2 regions of the Priestia sp. TSO9 genome follow, and region 2 is predicted to be linked to the other one. Evidence: a T-box and tRNA genes for the amino acid it is inferred to sense, from the RefSeq annotation. Region 2 holds a T-box; the other holds one or more tRNA genes.

Region 1 (5,151 bases), on a different contig from region 2:
ATCGCCTGGCTTAATTTTTATTTTTGTATAGGTGGAAGAAGAGCTGGCGGCTTTTGTTTCTGCAGGCTGCGCTTTGCTGACTTGAACTGCTTCAGTAGCAGTGGGAATGGTCCCGTATTTAATGTCGTAGTGACAAATATATCCGATAAAAGCGAAAGCGGCTAATGCACATAGCTTTTTCATTATGCTCCTCCTTCATTCTTTTGCTTATGTGTAAAGCCTATGCTTGTCTTACTTAAATATGATTGGAGAACGAAAATTGAAAGAAAAATTAATGATTGTTTCATTAGGCTTATTGCCTTTAATCATGGTGCTGGGAAATTCCATGCTCATTCCTCTGCTGCCAAGCATTCAAAAGTCACTTCACTTAAGCGGAGTTAAAACCAGTTTGATACTGAGTGCATTTTCGATTCCAGCCGCATTGTGTATTCCTGCTGTAGGGATTTTATCAGACCGGTATGGGCGTAAAAAGTTAATCATATATTCACTCGTCATGATGATAATAGGTAGTGTCATCGCTGCTAGTAGTGCTTCATTCTCTTCTGGAAGCTTTGCTGTGTTGATGGCAGGCAGAGTCATTCAAGGGATTGGAGCTGCAGGTACTACAACGTTGGCAATGGCATTAACTGGAGATGTATTTACAGGGGAAAAAAGAGCAAAAGTCCTCGGGATTTTAGAAGTGTATAACGGAGTTGGAAAAGTGGTTGCGCCGATAATTGGAGCATCGGCAGCACTCGTCGTATGGTATGCCGCGTTTTTTGTCTATCCTTTAGCTGCAGGTGCTGCTTTAGTAGGTATATTAATGTATGTGAGAGAAGGGAAAACAGGTTCGGATTCAGTATCTGTTCAAGAATATTTAAAGAGAGCCATTGGGATTGTCTATGATAAAAGAAAATCGCTTTTTCCTTTATTCTTTGTCGGGGGATTGGGGTTGTTTTTATTATTTGGCATTTTATATTACTTATCTTTTCTAATAGAGGAAACGTATCATATAGACGGTTTTTTTAAAGGAACCGCTTTTTTATTTCCTCTTGGTGCGATGACGCTCGTTTCTTATTGGACCGGGCAACGCATCAAAACAGATGTAGAGCTCATGAAAAAATTAATGATAGTAGGGATAACTCTTTTATTCCTGATGTTTGGAGTATTAACGATTATTTATACGCTTCCTGTGCTGATGTTTTGTTTGACAGTCGCCTTTGGCGGCTTAGGATTTGTTCTTCCGTGTATTAATATGATGATTACTTCAGCGGCTTCAGACGAAGAAAGAGGGTTTATTGTATCCATTTATGGAACGGTGAGATTTTTAGGGGTAGCGTTGGGACCTGTTGTTTTTGAAGTATGGATGCATACTGAAAGGCTGATGTTTGTTTACAGCTTTATTCTGCTCACAGCAGGAGGTTTATGGGTTTTGTATCAGTTGAAAATTCTTCCTTGTGCAATGGGAAGAAGAAAAGTTGTACCGAAATAAAGAGGCTGAGACTTAACTACATCACGCCAATCCAAAGGCGAGCAAATGAAATAAATGATTTAGTATGGATCGTTGTTGATATCGCTGTTGATTTCTGTGCCAGACGTCGCTTTCCACGGGCGGTGATCTTCCTCGTCGCATACGCTCCTGCTGGGTCTTACCTGTTCCGTTTCCCCCTCAGGAGCCTGTGGTTTTTTCAAAAATCACCATATATAAGCAGCCGCATACATGAAAACTGCGTTCACCATATCAATAAAAAAATCCGATCGAGTTGGATTTTCTATCAACTAAAATACGTGGGTCCCAGCATCTTTATTAGGTTTTACCTTTTTTCTTATAGGAACCCTTGTGACGAGCAACAAGTAAATAAAGAATGTTCCTATCCAGTAAAGAGAGCTATGTGTTGCTAGAGACAAAGAAAAAGCTTCAAAAAGCGTATACAGCAGCGTGAAGGCTACCGTACTATAAGCGCTCAGTGCCCATAGCTGCTTGAAAGGAAGCTGCTTTTTAGCAATGAGTCCAATCAGTTTTCCAAGATAAGCAAGGCAGGTAATAGAAAGGAAGTTTAGTCCAGATGTTAATACGTACAGTAAAAGCATAGCGATAGGGACAAGTATGTATAAAGAAAATTTTTGTTCGTGCAGCAAGTTTAGCAGTTCATTTTTATCTTTATGATGCCAGTTTAGCAACTCATATGAATAAGTTTGTGTTTGTGAATTAGTCGTGATGTAAATTCCATCCTTTAAAAAACCAATGGCATGAGCAGGGGAATGAAACCGTTCAATAGACTGTGAGGGGTTTAAGATAAAAGCGGTACCGTTTACTTTTTTTGTGAAAGGTTGACTTGACGTAAGCTGTGAGTTTGAAATAGAAAAAGAAGAAACAGATTTCGGAAGATCTGTAGTAGCGATATGATAGCCGTTTACAATCGTCAAAGTCATAAAGAAAAATGTAGGCAGCAAAGAAATAAATGTTAAAAACAGCACAAAGCCAATTGTTTTATTCGTATGCTCAAAACGAAGCGACCTTATTTTTTTGAAGGAAGTAAAACTCCATGCCATCTTTTTCAGCATGCTCATTGTAAAGCCTCCTTTTAGTGAAGATTCTAATTATATCTTATTTTATAGCGAAAATTTAAGGTTTACAATAGATTTTAGAAATCGTTACCAATTACAATGATGCGGTGGAGCGTTTTGTCACAAGCACATCTTATGCGTGTATGTACAGGTTTTGCCGTCATTGTTTTTGGGGATATTACGGGCAGCTGGACCGTGCTGTTAATATTGCAGAGGTACACTCGAAAATCGTATTTGAAAGTAAAATAAAGGAAGGTCTAGTGGTGCAAGGTCTTTCTTTATAGGAGTGGTTATTGTATGATAAATAGTAATAATAAAAAGGATAGGTGCAGGCATGGCTATTTTATGTTGGGCATTAATTATCATTAGCTTTGTTGTATCGTTTGTTGGGTTGGTTTATCCCATCATTCCAAGCGTGCTATTTGTAGCTCTAGGATTTGTTATATACGGTTTATTTTATGATTTTAGCTCCTATAGCTGGTTATTTTGGGTGATACAAGGATTGTTAGTTGTCGCACTTTTTTTAGCAGACTATATAGCTAATATTATTGGTGTGAAAAAATTCGGAGGCACTAAAGCAGGTGTTTGGGGAAGTACAGTTGGGCTGCTTGTGGGTCCGTTTGTTATTCCGGGATTTGGAATTATTTTAGGTCCGTTTATCGGAGCGATTGTAGGAGAACTGATTGTTCATCGGACCACAATTAGTAACGCAGTAAAAATTGGAGTAGGTTCGGTTATTGGCTTTTTTAGTGGCGCTATTTCAAAAGGATTTATTCAACTTCTGATGATTGCCTATTTTTTATACGCTGTTTTAAAATAATATATTGACTTTAGGCTAGAAACATGTTAAATTTTTAATGTCGCTAGTAAATGTTATATTGTTCCACAGTAGCTCAGTGGTAGAGCTATCGGCTGTTAACCGATCGGTCGTAGGTTCGAGTCCTACCTGTGGAGCCATGGCGGTGTAGCTCAGCTGGCTAGAGCGTACGGTTCATACCCGTGAGGTCGGGGGTTCGATCCCCTCCGCCGCTATTTTCCAATTTACGTTTGTGACATACATAACTCATATTGTTCCACAGTAGCTCAGTGGTAGAGCTATCGGCTGTTAACCGATCGGTCGTAGGTTCGAGTCCTACCTGTGGAGCCATGTGGACCCTTAGCTCAGCTGGTTAGAGCAGACGGCTCATAACCGTCCGGTCGCAGGTTCGAGTCCTGCAGGGTCCACCATTTATAGGGTTGGAGGAATACCCAAGTCCGGCTGAAGGGATCGGTCTTGAAAACCGACAGGGGTGTTAAAGCCCGCGGGGGTTCGAATCCCTCTTCCTCCGCCATACTATTGTCTATTCAAAGCTTCTTTTGAGAAAAAGAAGCTTTTTTTATGTTTAAAAGAATAGCGAATGGGAATTAGGTAAATATAAATCATGGATTAGGAACTTTTTATTTGAAACAGTAGGGTAAATTTGCTAATCTAAACGTATATGGTGCTTTTGCGCCAAAATGCTTACATATTTTGAAGGAGGAATTATTCATGGCTTACACATTACCAGAACTACCTTATGCATACGATGCACTGGAACCACATATCGACAAAGAAACAATGAATATTCACCACACAAAACATCACAACACATATGTTACAAATCTAAACGCTGCTGTTGAAGGCAAAGCGGATCTAGAAAGCAAAAGTATTGAAGAGTTAATTTCAAATTTAGATGCTGTTCCTGAAGATATCCGTACAGCAGTACGCAATAACGGCGGCGGTCATGCGAACCACTCATTATTTTGGACAATCCTTTGCCCTAACGGCGGCGGTGCTCCAACTGGTGAATTAGCAGACGCTATCGCTAGCAAATTCGGAAGCTTTGATCAATTCAAAGAAGAATTTGCAAATGCAGCTAAAACTCGCTTCGGTTCTGGCTGGGCTTGGTTAGTTGTAAACAACGGTGAATTAGAAGTAACAAGCACACCAAACCAAGATAGCCCATTAATGGAAGGCAAAACGCCAATTCTTGGTCTAGACGTTTGGGAGCATGCTTACTACCTAAATTACCAAAACCGCCGTCCAGATTACATTTCAGCATTCTTTAATGTTGTAAAATGGGACGAAGTTGCTAAACGTTACGACGCTGCAAAATAAGCTGAAGACGTATTTAAGAGCCAGTAAAGTAATTATTACCTTTACTGGCTTTTTTGTTTTCCAATTCTTTTACATATCTCCTTTTCTTTTTCACACACTAGGTGTAGAAGAGAAAAGGAGTTTTTTGATATGCCTTTATTAAAAAAAGTAGTTGGAGATGTAGAAGTTAGTAAAGATTTACTTTTGCTTTTAATTATAGGCGGTCTTTATGCCTTGGCTATTTCAATTTCCAATTCGTTTGTTAACATTTATTTGTGGAAACAATCAGGCGAATTTTCGGATCTCGCTATTTATAATTTAGCGGTAGTGGTGCTTCAGCCGCTTACGTTTATTTTAGCAGGTAAATGGGCCAAACGAATTGACCGGGTTGTGGTTTTAAGGTTAGGTGTATCTTTTTTAGCTGTTTTTTATATCGCTGTATTAATCAGTGGAGCTAACGCAGCGGAGTATTTAGTATTGCTTGGTGG
Region 2 (5,151 bases):
AGCGGGTACAGTTGGAGTTGGGAAATCTACAATGACTCAATCATTGGCTGATGCTCTCCAATTTCGCACATCGTTTGAAAAAGTAGATTCCAACCCTTACCTGGACAAATTTTATGGGGATTTTGAACGTTGGAGCTTTCACCTACAGGTATATTTTCTAGCTGAACGTTTTAAAGAACAAAAGAAAATTTTCGAGTATGGTGGCGGCTTCATCCAAGACAGATCCATTTACGAAGATACCGGTATCTTCGCTAAGATGCATTTTGAAAAAGGAACGATGTCTAAAGTAGACTATGAAACATATACAAGCTTGTTCGATGCAATGGTTATGACTCCATATTTCCCTCATCCGGATCTGCTCATTTATTTGGAAGGCAGCTTCGAAGATATTGTAGATCGCATTCAAGAAAGAGGGCGACCAATGGAACAGCAAACGCCTCTTGATTATTGGAAAGAGATGCACGCCCGATACGAAGACTGGATTAATAACTTTACGGCTTGCCCTATTCTTCGTTTAGATATTAGAGAATACGACCTTATCAAGGATCCTGATTCAATTGAATCAATTGTTGAAAAAGTGGCTCGCTTTTTACAACATAATGAAAAGCTAAAACGCCGTCATCTATAAAAAAATGCCGCTTTATCTATTAAAGCGGCATTTTTAACAAATAAAAAACCGTTACTTATAAGTAACGGTTTTCCAATCTCCAATTTATCGCGCTATGTTAATTGCATTATAAGTCAAATATGGCGGAGGAAGAGGGATTCGAACCCCCGCGGGCTTTAACACCCCTGTCGGTTTTCAAGACCGATCCCTTCAGCCGGACTTGGGTATTCCTCCGTATCGACAAGTATTAATTTATCATATAAAAATAATGAAGTCAACTCTTTTATTGATTTTTTTAAAAAAGATGTTCATTAAGAATTAATTCTTAATGAACATCTTCTATTTTTTATTTAGAAATAAATTCTTTATTTCCCATATAAGGACGCAGCACTTCTGGAATTTGAATTGATCCATCTTCCTGCTGGTAGTTTTCTAAAATTGCAGCTACCGTACGACCAATTGCTAAGCCAGAGCCGTTTAGTGTATGAACATGCTCTGGTTTTGCTTTTGTATCACGGCGGAAGCGAATATTAGCACGGCGAGCTTGGAAGCTTTCAAAGTTTGAACAAGAAGAAATTTCACGATACGTTTCATAACTTGGAATCCAAACTTCAATATCATACTTTTTGGCTGCTGTGAAACCTAGGTCAGCTGTACACATGCTTAGAACTCGGTAAGGTAAACCTAATAGTTGAAGAACCTTTTCAGCATGGCCCGTTAATTTTTCTAATTCATCATAAGAATCTTCTGGCTTAACAAAGCGAACGAGTTCTACTTTATTAAACTGATGCTGACGAATAAGACCACGTGTATCTCTTCCTGCAGAGCCTGCTTCTGAGCGGAAGCAAGCACTATACGCTGTATAAGCAATTGGAAGCTGATCTCCGCTTAAAATTTCATCACGATGCAAATTTGTAACTGGTACTTCAGCTGTAGGAATTAAGAAATAATCTTCTTCTTTAATCTTGAAGGCATCTTCTTCAAATTTAGGAAGCTGCCCTGTTCCCGTCATGCTTGTACGATTTACCATATATGGAGGAAGGATTTCTTCATAACCATGCTCATCCATATGTAAATCCATCATAAAGTTAATAAGGGCGCGTTCTAATCTTGCACCTAGCCCTTTATAAAATACAAAGCGGCTTCCCGTTACTTTCGAAGCTCTTTCAAAATCTAAAATATTTAAATCTGTTCCTAAATCCCAATGCGGTTTTGGTTCAAAATCAAATTGTTTAATTTCTCCCCATTTGCGAACTTCTACATTATCATCTTCAGTTTCACCTACAGGCGTACTTTCATGTGGAACGTTAGGAATTGAAAGCAGCAATCGTTCTAATTCTTCTTCAACGCTGCGAAGCTCTTCATCGAATTGCTTTACGCGGTCTCCTACTTCACGCATTTCAACGATTAAGTGATCAGCATCTTGTTTTTCACGCTTCAATTGTGCAATTTGCTGTGATACTTCATTTCGCTTGCTTTTTAACTCTTCTGTTTGAGCAATTAGCTCACGGCGTTTTGCATCTAAATCTTCAAAGCGACCTAAGTCCGTTAAGTCCTCACCACGAAACTTGAGCTTTTCTTTTACTTCATTAAAATTAGCACGTAAAAATTTTAAATCTAACATACTTAGTACCTCCTTTAGTATAAAAGGGCAAAATAAAAACTCTCATCCCCATGAAAGGGACGAGAGTTTACCCGCGTTGCCACCCTAATTGAAAGCTAAAATAAGCCTTCCTCTTAAACCAGATAACGGATGAACCGAAACTGCCTACTACTTTTTCGACAGCTTGCTCCAGGACGGATTCATAAGAATTGATTATCGATTCACACCAGCCATCGACTCTCTTGAAATCAAAAATCTTATTACTATTTCCTATCAACGCTTTATACCAATATCATTTTTATTAATCATAATGTACTACAAGTCTGTACAAGATGCAATTCATTTATACAGGTTTTTTTGAAGCTTCTTCAACCATTGCTACAAAATACTGCGCCATGCGAGCATCATCTGTTAATTCTGGATGAAACGAACATCCCAAGAATTGACCTTGTCTTGCTGCAACGATTCGGTCGTTATGCATGGCTAAGACTTCAACGTTTTCTCCTACTTCTACAATATGCGGAGCACGGATAAATACGCCTATAAAATCTTCACCGATATCTTTAATATTTAGGGCAGCTTCAAAGCTATCCCGTTGACGCCCAAACGAGTTTCGAGCTACCGTAATATCCATAACACCTAAATGGGGCTCTTCACGGTCAACAACTTGTCCTGCGAGTAAAATTAAACCCGCACACGTACCAAATACTGGTTTACCTGCTTGTGCAAACTGGCGAAGAGGTTCCATAAAGTCATATTTGTCAATCAGACGACGCATCGCTGTGCTTTCGCCGCCCGGTAGGATTAAACCATCTATTTCGTCTAGCTGTTCAACTTTTTTTATGATAATGGCTTCAGCGCCTGCTGCTTCTAATGCTTGTGCATGCTCGCGAAAGGCACCTTGTAATCCTAACACGCCTACTTTTACCATTTTGTCAAAACTCCCTTTAAATTACCATCCACGCTCTTGCATGCGGTTTTCTGGTAATAATGATGAAATTTCAATCCCTTTCATTGCACTTCCTAATCCTTTTGATAAGTTTGCAATAAGCTCATAGTCTTGATAATGTGTTGTTGCCTCAACAATTGCTCGAGCAAATTTTTCAGGGTTGTCTGATTTAAAGATTCCTGATCCAACGAACACGCCGTCTGCTCCAAGCTGCATCATTAACGCTGCATCTGCTGGTGTTGCTACACCGCCTGCTGCAAAGTTTACAACTGGTAAACGACCTTCACGTTTAATTTGCAGTAATAACTCATAAGGTGCGCCTAATAGCTTAGCTTCTGTCATTAACTCATCTTCGTCCATGCCTACAACTTTACGTACTTGAGCATTTACTTGACGCATATGACGCACTGCTTCCACGATGTTTCCTGTCCCTGGTTCGCCCTTTGTACGAAGCATTGCAGCTCCTTCAGCAATACGACGAGATGCTTCGCCAAGATCACGGCAACCGCACACAAATGGAACCGTAAATGTATTTTTATTTAAATGAAACTCCTCATCAGCTGGAGTCAACACTTCACTTTCATCGATGTAGTCTACACCCATCGCTTCTAGCACGCGTGCTTCAACAATATGGCCAATACGAGCTTTTGCCATAACTGGAATGGACACAGCATTCATCACTTCTTCAACAATTGTTGGGTCTGCCATACGAGACACGCCGCCTGCTGCACGGATATCAGCTGGAACACGCTCTAATGCCATAACGGCAACAGCACCTGCTGCTTCTGCAATTTTTGCTTGCTCTGCATTGATCACGTCCATGATAACGCCACCTTTTTGCATTTCCGCCATTCCTCGTTTTACACGATCAGTACCTGTAATGTTATTCATGTTTGTCTTCCTCCTGTATCAAGTGTTTCACAATAATTTTTAGTGTATATACAAAATTCAAAACTTAGTGTCTATTTTACCGCATTTTTCGGAAAATTCCTATCTAATTTATAGATTATATACAAACAAATCTAAAAATAAAAAAAGAGATACTCTCTTGTAGTATCTCTTCTTTCTCTTGAGTTATCATTAAAACCAATTATTCACTGTATTTGCAGCATTCATCCAAATATCGCTGAAGAAGTTACCAATACTGCGGATAGCGAGAGAGAACCATCCAGCTTTTTCAACGGATTCGTTTGTCACAACCGGCGTCATGCTATCTGTAGTTTGACCTCCTACATAGCCTAGATCTTTAAGATTACTGTTTGTTGCACTCACATAAGCAACTGTTTCTCCTTTTTTAATAGGAGCTACAACTTTCTGATCCTTCACAACTTTATCGTTTAACTTAAAGTTGATTTTAGTATGATCTTTTTGACCTTTTTCGGTAATAATCTTTACCGAATTCTTTGGAGAAACGGAAGCTTCTTTTGATTTCCCTTTAGCAACATCAATTGTTTCATGCCCTTTAATCTGGCCGTTAGCAGGCACTACTTCTTTTAACTGAAAATGACTAAAAGCATAATCTAATATCTTTTTCGTTTGAGAAAAACGAGCAGCTTCCGTAGACTTGCCGTTTTCCTTAGCATTCATTACAACTGTTATGTATCTTACCCCGTTACGCTCTGCAGTCCCAGTGAAACATTGACCTGCAAAATCTGTATGACCAGTTTTTAAGCCGTCTACGCCGCTGTAGGCAGTTGAAAAACCTGGGAGCATCTTATTCCAATTGTTCATTTTTGTTTCGCCTTGTTGCCCTTGTCTAAACATCTTAGAAGGAGTTTTAGCTACTTCCAAAGATTCTGGATAATCATGAATTAAATGGTAAGCAAGGGTACCAACTGCCCGAGCCGATAGAAGATTCTCATCTTCTTCCTTTGTTCCTTTTGGATACATTCCTTTTAGCAATGAATTAGAAAGACCTGTAGAATTGACAAATTTTGATTCACCCATATTTAATCTTTGTGCCGTTTCATTCATTAACTTAATAAAACCTTC

Evidence for each region. A T-box is a leader RNA that pairs with one kind of tRNA and senses whether it is charged. The one in region 2 lies ahead of serS (serine--tRNA ligase), so its partner is inferred to be a tRNA-Ser.
Region 1: it encodes a tRNA-Ser, which carries the amino acid that the T-box ahead of serS (serine--tRNA ligase) is inferred to sense. The anticodon was not compared.

The regions. Positions count from the first base shown of each region.
Region 1 covers NZ_JAJEKD010000015.1:1,498,649-1,503,799, reverse strand. The annotation lists gene LJC66_RS22980 (hypothetical protein) at 1-183, opposite strand, end outside; gene LJC66_RS22975 (MFS transporter) at 260-1,471, shown strand; gene LJC66_RS22970 (DUF1189 domain-containing protein) at 1,759-2,550, opposite strand; gene LJC66_RS27870 (hypothetical protein) at 2,665-2,796, shown strand; gene LJC66_RS22965 (DUF456 domain-containing protein) at 2,882-3,367, shown strand; tRNA gene LJC66_RS22960 (tRNA-Asn) at 3,430-3,504, shown strand; tRNA gene LJC66_RS22955 (tRNA-Met) at 3,506-3,579, shown strand; tRNA gene LJC66_RS22950 (tRNA-Asn) at 3,620-3,694, shown strand; tRNA gene LJC66_RS22945 (tRNA-Ile) at 3,698-3,774, shown strand; tRNA gene LJC66_RS22940 (tRNA-Ser) at 3,786-3,878, shown strand; gene sodA (superoxide dismutase) at 4,076-4,684, shown strand; gene LJC66_RS22930 (MFS transporter) at 4,814-5,151, shown strand, end outside.
Region 2 covers NZ_JAJEKD010000001.1:3,295-8,445, reverse strand. The annotation lists gene LJC66_RS00045 (deoxynucleoside kinase) at 1-628, shown strand, start outside; tRNA gene LJC66_RS00040 (tRNA-Ser) at 749-841, opposite strand; gene serS (serine--tRNA ligase) at 954-2,231, opposite strand; T-box leader at 2,284-2,496, opposite strand; gene pdxT (pyridoxal 5'-phosphate synthase glutaminase subunit PdxT) at 2,554-3,141, opposite strand; gene pdxS (pyridoxal 5'-phosphate synthase lyase subunit PdxS) at 3,163-4,050, opposite strand; gene LJC66_RS00020 (serine hydrolase) at 4,240-5,151, opposite strand, start outside.